Regions from separate parts of the Psychrobacillus sp. FSL H8-0484 genome, predicted to be linked through region 2. Evidence: riboswitches for the same ligand, from Rfam matches in the RefSeq annotation. Region 2 holds a riboswitch; the other holds the start of a gene.
The links. A riboswitch is a leader RNA that binds a small molecule or an ion and turns the genes downstream of it on or off. The one in region 2 is predicted to bind S-adenosylmethionine.
Positions count from the first base shown of each region.

Region 1 (7,326 bases), 1.8 Mb from region 2:
GAAATCTCAAATCCTAAAGCTCGATTAATCGACGTATTTCGAAGTGAGGTAAATGTGTTCGAAGGTGATGCTCGTCACATACTAGCAAAGTTCATGTTTTATGGACCAGATGTATTTAAACGGGTAGGTGATTTAAGTGGAGGAGAACGAATGCGTCTTCGTCTCGCGCAGCTCATGCACCAAGATATTAACCTATTAATGTTAGATGAGCCAACCAATCATTTAGATATTGATTCCCGCGAGGTTTTAGAAGATGCATTAGATGACTTTCAAGGTACAATACTAGCTGTTTCACATGATCGATATTTTTTAAACAAATTGTTCCCGAGGACAGCTTGGTTAGATCAGGGACAGCTCACAACCTTTGAAGGACCATACGAATGGGCTCGTGCAAAATGGGAAGCGCTACAATTAAAACAAGTGGAAGTGAAAGAGGTAGTACTAAAGAAAAAAGAGAAACCTGTTAAGCATAAAACTAAACTAGATCAATCACTTGAAGACAAAATTGCGCAACTAGAGATAGAAATCAAGCTTCTGACAGAACAAATACAATCGGAAAATGATTGGGAACGATATGAACAGTTAGTTACCACTAAAAACGAACAAGAACAACAATTAGAAGCTTTAGTTGAACAATGGATGGAGAATGAAGAATGAAACGAATTGCAATTGATATGGATGAAGTGATTTCTGCATTTAGTTCAAAATGTTTACAATTGTTTAACGCTGAATATTAAACAGAATATACGCCATAGCATTTACAAGTGAAATTACTCATGGAACTTGACCAACTTTAGATAACCCGCATTATATTAACAAGACCCCTTCAGCATTGAATTGAAGGGGTTACTTTTTGTATTTCAATTTATATTAGTAGTTCATTGAAAAAACTGTCAAGAAAATGCATCTTACAAAGCAGAAACAGATTCTTTGCTTTTTTCCGACTAAAGATACTTAATCTTCCTCGTATTTTTTTAAAACTAATCGAATATGTTTAGGTGTATTGAATTTATGGTATAGGAAGGACGAATTTTGTGAACGATACCCTATCCGACGAAATTAAACGAATTATAAGCATCTTGAAGAAGGATCAATCTGAGGTAGGAACTTGGGATTATCCTTTTGAAACAGGAATTACAACGGATGCCTATATGATTATTTTATTGCGTTCAATGACGATTGATGATGAAGAATTAATAAAGGAACTAGTAGATCGGATTTTAAGCGAACAACAAGAAAGTGGGGCTTGGAAGCTGTTTTATGATGAAGAAGCTGACGGGAATGTAGCTGCCACGATTGAAGCTTATTACGCCCTTCTATATTCCGGCTATTGTTCTCATGATGATGCACGAATGCAAGCAGCGAGGCAGTTTATTTTAACAAATGGGGGAATAGACAAAAGTAGTTTACTAACAAAGATAATGCTGGCAGTAACTGGACAATTTTCATGGGAAAAAATTTTTACTATCCCGACAGAATTTGTTTTACTGCCACACTCATTCCCAATGAATTTTTTCGACTTTTCCGTCTTTGGAAGGGCGAATATCGCTCCACTCATGATTCTTGCTGATAAGAAATATATAATTAAAACAAATAAAAGTCCAAACATTTCAGATTTATATATTTTGAACCACAACCGGTGGTATGAAGAATATTTATCAAGGGTCCTCTCAAATGAATGGAATCCTTTTCTTTTATCCATTCAAAAAAGAATTGAAGATCTAATTGGTTTGCCAAAACAAATTCAGAAACTTGCGGAAGATAAGACAAAACAGTATATGCTAGAACGAATTGAACCAGATGGCACCTTATACAGTTACTTTAGCTCGACATTTCTGCTAATTTTCGCATTGCTTTCCCTTGGATATAAGAAAGATCATCCCACAATCGTTCAGGCGTTAAACGGATTAAAGTCTATGAAATGCCAAATTGACGGGAAGACTCATATGCAATTTACCACAGCAACGGTATGGAATACAGCTTTAATTAGTCATGCCTTGCAAGAAGCAGGCGTTTCCGAATTAGATCCCGTTATAAAAAAAGCAAACCAATTTTTATTAACACGTCAGCATGATAAATATGGGGACTGGGTCATACACAGTCCTTCTAGTCTTCCAGGGGGATGGGGTTTCTCAGATGTAAATACAATGAACCCTGATATTGATGATACTACTGCAGCCTTAAGGTCAATCTGCAAAACCGTTTATAAAAATCCAAAGTTCCATACATCTTGGGACAGAGGAATCGACTGGGTATTTTCAATGCAAAATGATGATGGAGGGTGGCCATCATTCGAAAAAGGCGTGAATAATAGCATTTTGTCTATTATTCCAATTGAAGATGCTGAATATTTACTCGCAGATCCAACAAGTGCAGATTTAACGGGAAGAACATTGGAATTTTTCGGGGAATTCACTAACTTAAAGAAGAGTCACGACTCTATAAAGTTAGGTGTAAATTGGTTATTAGATCATCAAGAACCGAATGGATCGTGGTATGGCCGATGGGGCATATGCTATATTTATGGTGCTTGGGCTGCTATAACCGGGCTTGTTGCAGCAGGAATATCATCGGACCATCCTTCAATTCTAAAATCAGTCAAATGGCTTCGTGATATTCAAAATTCGGATGGGGGATGGGGAGAGTCTTGTAAAAGTGATCAAATGAAAACGTACATTCCATTGGGAGCCAGTACGTTAACTCACACAGCCTGGGCATTGGATGCGCTGATTGCTGCTGAAGACAAACTTACACCGGAAATAACATCCGGCATCAAATATATTTTAGAAAATAATGATAAAGTTGACTGGACAACATCTTATCCAAAAGGACAGGGAATGGCTGGCAGTTTCTATATTCATTATCACAGTTATCGATATATTTTCCCTCTTATTGTCCTTTCGCATTATCAAAAAAAATTTCCGAATGACAGCCTCTTAACTCTCAAGAACGAATAGGTATGAAAGGTGACAAACCATACTACGGTGTAAACGGAATAGTTAATTATATAAATCAGTTTTTTTTAATGAAGATGAATCTTGGGTTAATATAATGCTCATGTATTAAACGCTTCTAAATGTGATAGTAAGTATCTTTATTATCATTTGGTGCATTTAACGGGTACTTTAGTTAAAGAACATGGGTTGCTTAGGCAGCTCTTTTTTTATTGAACTAACGCAGCAGGTTAGTTGAACAAGCGGTATGAAAATTCCATTCTTTTTAAGTCGAATTTGACACATAAAGCGACGTTATAGTCATAAAAAAAGACCTTTTTCAAGCTCTAATAAAGCTATCGGAAACGAGTTTTAATTATTGAAGTTTTTTCCAACCACTCTCCAAATATAGAGATGGAGGATTTCATATGATAGTAATGCATTCATCACTTAATAAGTGGAACGAGGGGGATAATATGTCAGAAGTATTTTCTGCTACTAAAAAAGGTGCGTTTGTCATTCATCAAGATACACATGTAGGTCATGTCGTTTTAAAAGTAAAGGATTTAGAAAGACAAATAGCTTTCTATGAAGATGTAGTTGGCTTACAAGTAATTCAACGAGACGAAATAAATGCATCCTTAGCCGGAAAAGGTGGAACAAGAGCAATCTTAAAATTAGAAAAAACGGCAAATGAATTACAAGGAGCTAGAAGTACTGGTGTTTTTCATACAGCTTTTTTACTTCCAACTAGGGAAGCTTTTGCTACGAAATTATTTCATATATTAAGAAGTAAAAAGACGGTGGATAGTCCATTGGAGCAAGAACCACGCTTTACGCATTTTGAACGGTTTATTCCTATCGCTCGTTTAGACAGTGCAAGCGATCATGGATATAGCGAAGCATTTTATTTGTATGATATTGAAGGCAATGGAATTGAAATTTATGCGGACCGTCCTAGAGAAGATTGGACGAAATATCCAGGTGGTAGTAATCCCTTAAATTTCAAAGAGCTAGCAGAATTAGCGGACTTCGATACAGATGGAAGCATTCCAGCTACTACAACGATTGGACATGTGCATTTAAGAGTAGCGAATGTTCTAGCATCTACAAAATTTTATGTAGATGTCATTGGATTTGAAGAGCAAATTGTATTAGATTCTGCATTTTTTATTTCGGTAGGGGGATATCACCACCATATTGCAGGAAATGTTTGGGCAGGAGAAAATAATCCACATCCACCAGCAAATGCTACTGGATTAAAAGAATATACACTCGTACTTCCGACTAGTGAAGCTTTAGAAGAAGTTAAAAATCAACTTCTTCAAAATAATGTGGAAATGAATGAACAGGAACAGTCATTTTCTACAATAGATCCAAGTGGAAATGGTATTGTTTTTGAAGTCCTTTCATAAGAATAAGAGCGAGCTTTCACTTAAAACAATGGAAATCAACACATGAAAATAATAGGTTTTAAAGAAAGAACTTTCTAGAAGAATAGCTGTTAGGAGAAGTCTATTTCTCCATTTTGATTATTTTTAATTGTTGTAATATTATATTTATTGTGCTAATATTTACTAGATTAATAAACCAGTATATAAACGAATACTCTTATCAAGAGAAGCAGAGGGATATGGCCCTGTGAAGCTTCAGCAACCTCTGATGTTAATCAGAAAGGTGCTACCTCCTACAAGATTGAAAAGTCTTGAAAGATAAGAACTGAGTGCGATTCACTTACCCTCTTTTCTTATCCTTGAGAAAAGAGGGTTTTTATTATTTAAAAAAAAGGAGAGAATGTTATGCCAATTAATATTCCAAAACAATTACCAGCTGCTGAATTACTGAAAGAGGAAAAAATATTTATCATGGATGAGGACCGTGCTTTTGCGCAGGACATTCGTCCGCTTAATATTATCATTTTGAACTTAATGCCCGAAAAAGAAAAAACAGAATTACAACTTTTAAGGTTACTAGGTAATACACCATTACAAGTGAATGTAACATTCATGAAAACTGCCACTCATGAATCGAAAAACGTGAGTAAAACACATTTAGATACATTTTATACAACCTTCGAACAAATAAAGCATCGAAAGTATGACGGATTGATCATTACAGGAGCCCCAATAGAGCATTTAGAATTTGAGCGGGTAAATTATTGGAATGAAATAACAGAAATAATGGATTGGTCGAAAACCAATGTCACTTCTGTATTACATATTTGTTGGGGAGCACAAGCTGCTTTATATCATCATTATGGTATTGATAAATTTGAATTACCAAAGAAATGTTCTGGTGTGTTTAGTCACCGTTTGTCTGATCCAACCGTCCAATTAGTTCGTGGTTTTAATGACCAATTCTATGTGCCACACTCTCGATATACATCCGTTTCTTTTGAGGAAATTAAAGCTGATCCTCGTCTTAAACTCCTTTCGATTTCTGACGACGCCGGAGTTTTCCTCATTATTTCAAACGATGAGAAGCATATTATGATTACCGGTCACTTAGAATATGACGCCACAACACTGGCAGAAGAATATGTACGTGATGTGAATAAAGGAATAGAAATAGATTTACCGGTGAACTATTTCCCACAAAATGATCCAACACAACAACCATCGAATTCATGGCGCTCGCACACACACTTATTATTCTCGAATTGGTTGAACTATTATGTATACCAAGCAACACCATATGAGTGGGAATAATGGTTAATGGGGCTATCCGATGAAGGGTAGCTCTTTTTCATTTGTTTGAATTCTGAAAATGGTCTCGTTTTTATTAGAATTGGTTGCGGGTTTATGGTATTTAGTCTCGATTACGGGAGAATTGGTCTCATTAAGCCATTTAATGTAAGAAGTTCGACTGTTTTATAGTGTAATAGGTTTATTGCTGGAAGAATAATCCTAAATGAGACAAATGATGCACTGAACGAGACAAACTTAAGCATGAACGCGACAAAACAAGAGCCTAAGAAGACAAAGCCCAACGCGAAGACGACAAAAGAGGTTGCCAGTTGGTCAACAGCATGACCTCGTGACAACCTTTAGACCATTATTGAAAAATGTGATCGATTTCTTTTATTTCTTGTAGACAAATGATTAGTTAGGTAAAGGAAAAAAATGCTATGATTAGTTAAATTAAAAAGGAAGGGAAGATATACATGAACACAACATTTACTTATATTCATAGTGCACCACAAACGACCGATGAAAATAAAAAATATCCTGCACTATTTTTAATCCATGGCATGGGTAGCAATGAAAATGATTTAGTAGGACTTGTATCGAGTTTAAAAGAGAAATGTCATATTTTTAGTATTCGTGGGCCAATTAGCCAGCCACCTGGATATGCATTTTTTACAATTGAAGGGCTTGGTAAGCCACATCGTACGGTTTTTGATCAAGTTATCAAAGATCTTCAATCATTTATCCAAGAGGCAATGGAAGAATATTCAGTAGATAGGGAGCAAGTGTATCTACTTGGTTTTAGCCAAGGAGCAATATTATCTCAAACTTTAGCCCTTGTAATGGGTAAACAAATAAAAGGAATAGTTGCACTAAGTGGATATATTCCAGCCTTTGCGAAGGGAGAGTATGCAACACAACCCGTTGATCAATTGAATGTATTTATTTCACATGGTGAATTAGATAATATGCTCCCATTTGAATGGGGAGTTGCAAGTAAAGACTATTTCACCGAACAGGGAGCGAATGTTACATTTAAAAGCTATCCAATAGCACATGGTGTAGCAGCAGAAAATCACAGAGACTTATTAGCATTTTTAAACGAGAACATAGGTGAATAAAAGGATATCTCATCCGTCATGACGAATAGTATTCATCATGAGGGGTGTTTTTTTTATGTGTCTTGAAATAGCTATATTAAACCTCACTGGCATAATTTCTTCTATAAACAACCTATAAAATCGTTATCGACAAATCTCCTTTTACAAACGTCGATTTACTCGCTATTAAAGAATCGGGGGGAAAAACATGATTCAATATGATAAAGAGAATATGAGAGTTTTTCAAAGCTCTCTCTATAAAACTACATCAGCTGTAATAGAGCTGGATGAGGCAATTGTGATGACCGATCCGAATTGGCTGCCACATGAAGTAGATGAAATTAAGGCTTATGTAAATCAAATTAGAAAAGATAGAGCTCTATATATCATCTACACACATAGTGATTTCGACCATATTATTGGTTCGGGGGCATTTCCTGACGCAAAAGTGATTGCTTCTCAAGCATTTAACGAAAATAAACAGAAAGATGAAGCAATAAATAAAGTGCATTCATTTGATCAGCGCTACTATTTACAAAGAAATTATAAGCCGGAGTATCCTCTGGTGGATTATGTTGTAAGTAAAGATGGACAAAAATTGATCTT
Region 1 covers NZ_JBBOSZ010000001.1:1,760,854-1,768,179, forward strand. Annotated here, with positions in the region: gene abc-f (ribosomal protection-like ABC-F family protein) at 1-657, shown strand, start outside; gene shc (squalene--hopene cyclase) at 1,035-2,957, shown strand; gene MHH81_RS08320 (VOC family protein) at 3,410-4,348, shown strand; SAM riboswitch class I at 4,542-4,652, shown strand; gene metA (homoserine O-acetyltransferase MetA) at 4,733-5,641, shown strand; gene MHH81_RS08330 (alpha/beta hydrolase) at 6,097-6,741, shown strand; gene MHH81_RS08335 (MBL fold metallo-hydrolase) at 6,929-7,326, shown strand, end outside.
Region 1: linked by a shared signal. The riboswitch ahead of metA (homoserine O-acetyltransferase MetA) and the one ahead of MHH81_RS17455 (bifunctional homocysteine S-methyltransferase/methylenetetrahydrofolate reductase) in region 2 are both predicted to bind S-adenosylmethionine.

Region 2 (7,326 bases):
TACTATTCTGGATAATGATAGAATTAATTCTATCCTACTTATAATAAAAGCTCCCGAAGATGTAATTTCGGGAGCTCTTTCGCTGCTAAATAAATTGGATGCTAACTATTTTTCTGTTATATGCTCTGGTTACTAGTATGAGTCTGTTGATTGAAGCGGCAGGCGGCGCGCGGGATGAGTGAGACAGATTAGCCATCACAAACGACGCGTGAGCGGCGGTGATGGCTTATCGCTCCCCCCGCGGAAAGCGTCCGCCTATAGCGGAAAACAAGGATGGCTAATTACAATTAATCCACTACAAAATATCTCGCATCTGGATGAGCGAAAACGATTGCTGAAACAGATGCTTCTGGTTCCATCATGAATCCTTCTGTTAACTGTACGCCAATATCTTCCGGTCTTAACAAGCCAAATAGTTTTGTTTGGTCCTCTAGATTTGGACAAGCTGGGTATCCAAAGGAGAATCGTTGCCCTTGATATTTGGCTGCGAAACGTTCTCTCATCGTAAAGTCTGTTGCGTCAGGGAAGCCCCACTGATCTCGAATCTCTTGGTGAATTCGTTCCGCATATCCTTCTGCCACTTCTAAGGCAGTAGCCTGTAATGCATGACTTTCTAAAAACTTTCCTTGTTCTTTTAGTTTAGTTGCTTCGGCACGAACGCCATGACCCGCTGTTACTTGCATAAATGCAACGTAGTCCATTTCACCACTTGCCACGGACTTCAAGTAATCAGCAAGGCATAGGAAAGGTGCTGCTGATTGGCGCGGAAATGTGAAACGCTCAATTTCAGCTTTAGAATCTGCCGGATCATAAATAATTACATCGTCTCCATCCGATTGTGCCGGGAAAAATTGATACATTCCTCGTGGTTTTAAAATACCTGAAGTTAAGAATCCTGTTACTAGTTCATGAAGTTCTGTTGCACGATCATCCCCTTCATCTAATAACTTCTCACTGTACCCTTTTAACCCTAAATGATGCCCGATTAGTGTTCGCATATTTACATACGGATGAAGATGAGCAACTGAATAATCTTTCTGCACATGTCGACGAAGATCCTTCGGTTGGTAAACCTGGACATCCTCTCGGACAGTTTTCACTGGTTTCTCTAAAACTGCAACCGCTTGTTTGGAAGCACGATTAGCCTCTGCCACTTTTCGTTTTTCTTGCTGTACATCGAGTTCCTGTAATAAAACCACTTTATCTTCCTCATCTTGCAAACGATTTGCAAGATCAAGTCCTTGCATCGCATCTTTTGCATACAGCACTGGACCATCATATTCCGCAGAAATTTTAGTTTCAGTAAATCTTCTAGAAAGAGCCGCTCCCCCTACAAGAATCGGAACGTCAATGCCCGCTTCTTTAAAATCCTGTGCTGTAATAACCATTTGCTGCGCCGATTTAACGAGCAATCCGGACAAGCCTATGATATCAGGCTTTTCTTTCCGAATTACTTCGATTAGCGTAGCAGGCGTTACTTTAATTCCAACGTCAATCACTTTATATCCGTTGTTACTTAAAATGATATCCACCAAATTTTTCCCGATATCATGTACATCGCCTTTTACAGTTGCAAGCACGATTTTCCCTTTACCAGAGTCATCTTCTTTTTTCTCCATATATTGCTCTAAATGGGCAACAGATGCTTTCATGACACCCGCACTTTGGAGTACTTCTGCAACAATTAGTTGATTGCCATTAAATAGACGCCCGACTTCGGACATCCCTTCCATTAATGGTCCATTAATGACTTCCAGTGGAGTTTCATACATTTGAAGTGCAGCTTCCAAATCAGGAATCAGCCCCTCTTTTGTTCCTTCGATAATATAATAAGCAAGACGCTCAGGAACAGTTTTTGGAATATCATCTTCTGTCTTTTCTTTCTTTTTATCTCGGTAAAAGTCTGTAAAATCAGCAAGTGTTTGGTCCGTCGTTGTGAATAAAAGCTCATTCGCCATTTCCACTTCTTGTTGCGGAATAGACGCAAATCGTTCCAACTTCTCTGTATTCACAATCGCATAATCAAGTCCTGCTTGTGTACAGTGGTATAGGTAAACAGCATTTAATACTTCACGCCCTACTGGAGGAAGTCCAAATGATACATTACTTACACCAAGAATCGTTAAGGTACGTGGCATCTTTTCTTTTATTAATCGAATACCTTCAATCGTTTCTACTGCCGAACCAATGTATTGTTGATCCCCCGTACCTACTGGAAATACTAATGGATCAAAAATAATATCTTCTGGCGCAAGTCCCCATTTGTTTACAAGCAAATCATACGAACGTTCAGCAATTTCGAGCTTGCGCTCACGTGTAACAGCCATTCCAACTTCATCAATCGTTCCGACTACAACTGCTGCTCCATACTTTTTCACAAGTGGCATAACCGCGTCGAATCGTTCTTCTCCGTCCTCTAAATTAATCGAGTTGATAATTGTTTTTCCTTGTGAATATTTCAATGCTTCTTCAATAACATTTTCATCCGTCGAATCAATGACAAGTGGCACTTTCACTTTTTTTACGACTTCTTTCATGAAATGTGTCATATCCTCCAGCTCATCTCGGTCTGGGTTTGCAAGACAAATATCAATTACATGTGCCCCACCTTTTACTTGGGCACGCGCAATTTCAGAAGCTTCTTCAAATTTCCCATCTACAATCAATCGTTTAAACTTCCTAGACCCAATAACATTGGTACGTTCTCCAATAAATAAAGGACGCATCGATTCATCATATTGAAGGGGTTCAATTCCAGACACAACATGGCCATGACCTGCTTCCGCTCGTTTACGTGGTGCAAGGTCTTTCACTGCTTCGCGAACTGCTTGGATATGTGCAGGAGTTGTTCCACAGCATCCACCGACTACATTTAGCCAACCTTTTTCTGCAAAGCCTCTTAGTTTTTTAGAGAGCGATTCTGGTGACTCATGATAATGCCCTTCTTCGTCAGGTAACCCTGCATTCGGATAACAGCTTACATATCCTTTTGAAAGCTCGGAAAGGGTACGAATATGATCCGTCATAAATTCAGGTCCAGTTGCACAGTTCAATCCAACAGAAAGTGGCTTGATATGCTCAATGGAAATGTAGAAGGCTTCGATGCTTTGACCAGCGAGCGTCGTTCCCATTGGTTCGATTGTGCCCGAAATCATAATAGGAAGTTCTATTTCTGTTTCTTCAAATGCCTGTTTTATTCCGATTGTAGCAGCTTTCACATTCAGCATATCCTGACTCGTTTCTAGTAAGATAACATCGGATCCACCTTCGACTAAAGCTTTTGCTTGTACGTAAAAGTCATGCGTTAATTCATCAAACGTAATTCCACCAGTGACTGACAATGTTTTCGTCGTTGGTCCAATTGCTCCAGCTACAAAACGCGGCCATTCTGGTGTAGAAAGTTCTTCCGTACATTTCTTCGCAAGCTGCGCTGCGCGAAAGTTAATATCATGTGCTTGATCCCCAAGATTGTATTCATTCAACACAACTGGAGTTCCACCAAATGTATTTGTACAGATGATATCAGCACCAGCTTCTAAGTATTCTCGATGAATTTGTTCAATAACATTTGGATTTATAATGTTCAAATATTCATTACAACCGTCGTATTCTTCTCCACCGAAATCTTCTGGGGAAAGGTTGGCATTTTGAATCATCGTACCCATCGCACCATCGATGATAAGTATTCTATTTTGTAGCTGCTGCTCAATTAGATGTTTGGACATAGCTGTTTTCTCTCGCTTTCTTTTCATCAAACTCTTTAATATAGCGAATCAATTCCAGTGACATATCGTATCGGAAAAACGGCGTAATAATGTAAATACCGTTAAATAATTCTGCAGCAGTATCGATTAGTTCTTTCGCAATTTGTATACCCTCCGCAGTCGCGCGCTCTCTATCTTCGCCACATAAGCGCATACGTTCCAGCACTTCGTCTGATAATTTTATACCAGGTACTTCATTATGCAAGAACTCCGAATTACGGCTATTCGTGAGCGGCATAATGCCAATGAAAATAGGTGTAGATAGATGTTTGGTTGCTTCATATATTTCATGCAATTTCTCTTTTGTATAAACAGGCTGCGTGATGAAATAATCTGCTCCACATTCTATTTTTTTCTCTAGTCGCTTGATAGCACGATCGAGTACGCGAACATTTGGATTGAAAGCTGCTGCAACGGAGAAGTTTGCTTTTTTTCGAAGCGATTTTCCCGAGAATGAAATACCTTCATTTAGCTGTTTAATTAATTGAAGCAACTCTAAGCTGGAGACATCATAAACACTTGTTGCACCTGGGAAATCTCCAATTTTTGTTGGATCGCCAGTTACAGCCAGTATGTCATGGATGCCAAGTGCATCAAGCCCCATTAAATGTGATTGCAAGCCAATCAAGTTGCGATCACGACAAGTAATATGTGCAAGTGGACGAATATTATTTTGCAGCTTTAGCATGGATCCCATTGCCATATTGCTAATTCGCGGAGAAGCTAGTGAATTATCTGCCATCGTGACTGCGTCAATTCCAGCGGCATAAAGCTTATCAGCCCCTTCCATGAAAGTAGATGTATCCAAATGTCGTGGCGTATCCAATTCAACAATAATCGTTCTTTCCGTCTTCGCTTTTTCATGGAGTGGCTGATTGATTGTTGGCTCTGCTTCTTGAATAATAATGGCTGTTTTCGGCTTTACTATTTTATTTGTAATCGGAGGTAAATTACCGATTCTTTTTTTCACCGCTTCTATATGTTTAGGTGTCGTTCCACAGCATCCACCGATTAACCGGACACCTGCTTCCCTTAGGTATAATGCTGCTTTACCAAAATAATCTGCTTCGGATTCATATACAATACGTCCATCCTCTATATCGAGCAGACTCGCATTTGGATAAGCTGAAAGAAACGCTTTTTCAGGGAGTGTGACCCCTTCAAACGCTTGGATTGTATGATGAGGTCCTAATCGGCAATTGACTCCTACAATGTCGGCCCCAATTGCTGCTAGCTGATGCAAGGCTTCATTTAGCGATAAGCCATTTTGCAAGATACCTGGCTCATGCATCGATACTTGGGCAATGATTGGCGTATCCGTCATCTTGCGCAAATGAGTCACAGTGGTAGTTAGCTCCTCCAAATCATAGTACGTCTCTAACAGTAAACCATCTGGATTTCCCGATAAAAGTTGAGTTGCTTGCTGGTCAAGCGTTGCAATAATTTCACTGATGGAAGCATCACTCTTACGTATTCCTCGGATGCCACCGATCGTCCCAAGCACAAATTGTCCTCCTGGTGCAGCTGCTCTCTTCGCAATTTGCATCGCCGCTTCATTGATTTCTTTCACTTGATGCTCTAACCCGTATCGCGCCAACTTAATCGCATTTGCTCCATATGTATTCGTTTGGATAATATCTGCTCCTGCAGCAATATAGTCTTGATGAATCTTCTCTACAATCTCAGGTTTCTGTATGTTTAATTCTTCATTACAATAATCAATTCCGTATGAATAAAGCAGTGTCCCCATTGCACCGTCTGCAGTTAACATATTTCTTTGCAATTTCTCTAACAATCCCATTCGCTCTCATCCTCTCTAAAATACAAAAAAAGCCTTCTATGAAAAAGAAGGCTTTACGAGTATGCAATATTCGTACCTTCTCATCTTTCAGACCATAATATGTCTGCTGGATTTAGCACCTGACCTTTCGGCTGGTTGCTGAAGCTTCAAAGGGCCAGTCCCTCAGCTTCTCTTGATAAGAATTCACTATTCAGTTTTTTAATATTAGGATTATACTACCTTTATTCAACTATAGCGTCAAGATGTGTTTAGAATTTTCTAGATATTCTGATTTGAGATGAGAAGATTATCCGATTGTAATTGGTTATTATCCGATTCTTTTTATTTATTATCCAATTTTCATGGGTAATCATCCGATTATGATCGTTTATTATCCGATAATCCTACTTTATTATCCGATTCACCTATTTAAGTCCCAATTCCACTTATAAATTGTATTTCTTTTTGCTGTTCCCTCTCTCATAAGCTCCATTGAATTCAATATACGTGAAACGGATTGGAAAGATTCCAACTTTAAGAAATATCGACACTGCCGATTATTAATACTCTCCCCAACTAATACAAACCACTCCCAAATCGCCTTCTCGTGAGCGAGTCGATCCACATAACCACACCTCAAACAGTTCCAGCCATTTTTCCTTTTCACCATTCCGAACTTTTCACACTTCTCACAACAAACCCCAGTCAGCAAATCATTCGGATGGATGCCCCATCGATCACACATGGGATAAGGAAAATACGATTGATGGCTCGCCACCATTTTCGCTGCTAACTCATGCATTTCATCCACCTCTAAACACACTTTCTCTCGAGTAATATTCCTCAGAAACACAGGAATCGTTTGATGAAGTATCGTAGGATATTTCACAGATGACTCCACTACCAATACCTTCGAGTTCGTCAATACGATCACACCATAAATAGGAATCCTCACTCCGCGTACTTGCAACCAGTCATCGAGCAAATATATATTGCGCTCAATTTGTCCCTCTGGACTTTCAAACACATCCACTTTCCCCTCATCATTTTCTCGTTCTAGTTGCAAAGGATTTTGCTTAAAACGCAATCTTCCACCTATATTTTTACTCTCTAAAATAACCGCATAGTACTGCGTAACAAATACTGAATCGATCTGAAACTTTCCATACGATTCTAAACTTACATCATGCAACACCACGTACTCAAACGGAAAGGAATACTTCTGAAACACCCCGTCCACTCGCACTTCCCCGTGAATTCCAGCCTTCGCCATATGCATTTTCGAATGAATCAAATCCTTCATGCCGTGCATTTCTGGCAATCGTCTTTCTAACAACTTTAAACCAATATAACTGTACTCATTCGAACGTGTTTTCACTATCAATAAACCACCCCCATTCGCATCGTATCACATGAACAATAAATGTAAATTTCACTAAAACAACGACAATTCCATTTCCATATTAAAAAAAGGACCAAAATTAAATTTTGGCCCCAAATTTGCATTCACAATTAAATTCTTACATTCTTTCAGCTATTAACTCAGCCGTTTCTTTCCCATTTTTAATACAAGCTCCTATACCTACTCCATAATAGGAACATCCTGCAAGCATTACGTGAGGAAACAGTGAATCCATTTTCTCGTTCAACGATTTAATTGCTTCGCCATGCTCTAAATGATAGTTTGGCATTAGATCATTCCATTTCGTTACTTCTACCACTTGGGGTTCACCATTTAGCTTCAAGCTCTTTTCGATATCTTGTAAAGCCACTTCTACTAGC
Region 2 covers NZ_JBBOSZ010000001.1:3,562,964-3,570,289, forward strand. Annotated here, with positions in the region: gene metH (methionine synthase) at 288-3,725, opposite strand; gene MHH81_RS17455 (bifunctional homocysteine S-methyltransferase/methylenetetrahydrofolate reductase) at 3,706-5,565, opposite strand; SAM riboswitch class I at 5,643-5,747, opposite strand; gene MHH81_RS17460 (nuclease-related domain-containing protein) at 5,966-6,922, opposite strand; gene MHH81_RS17465 (protoporphyrinogen oxidase) at 7,065-7,326, opposite strand, start outside.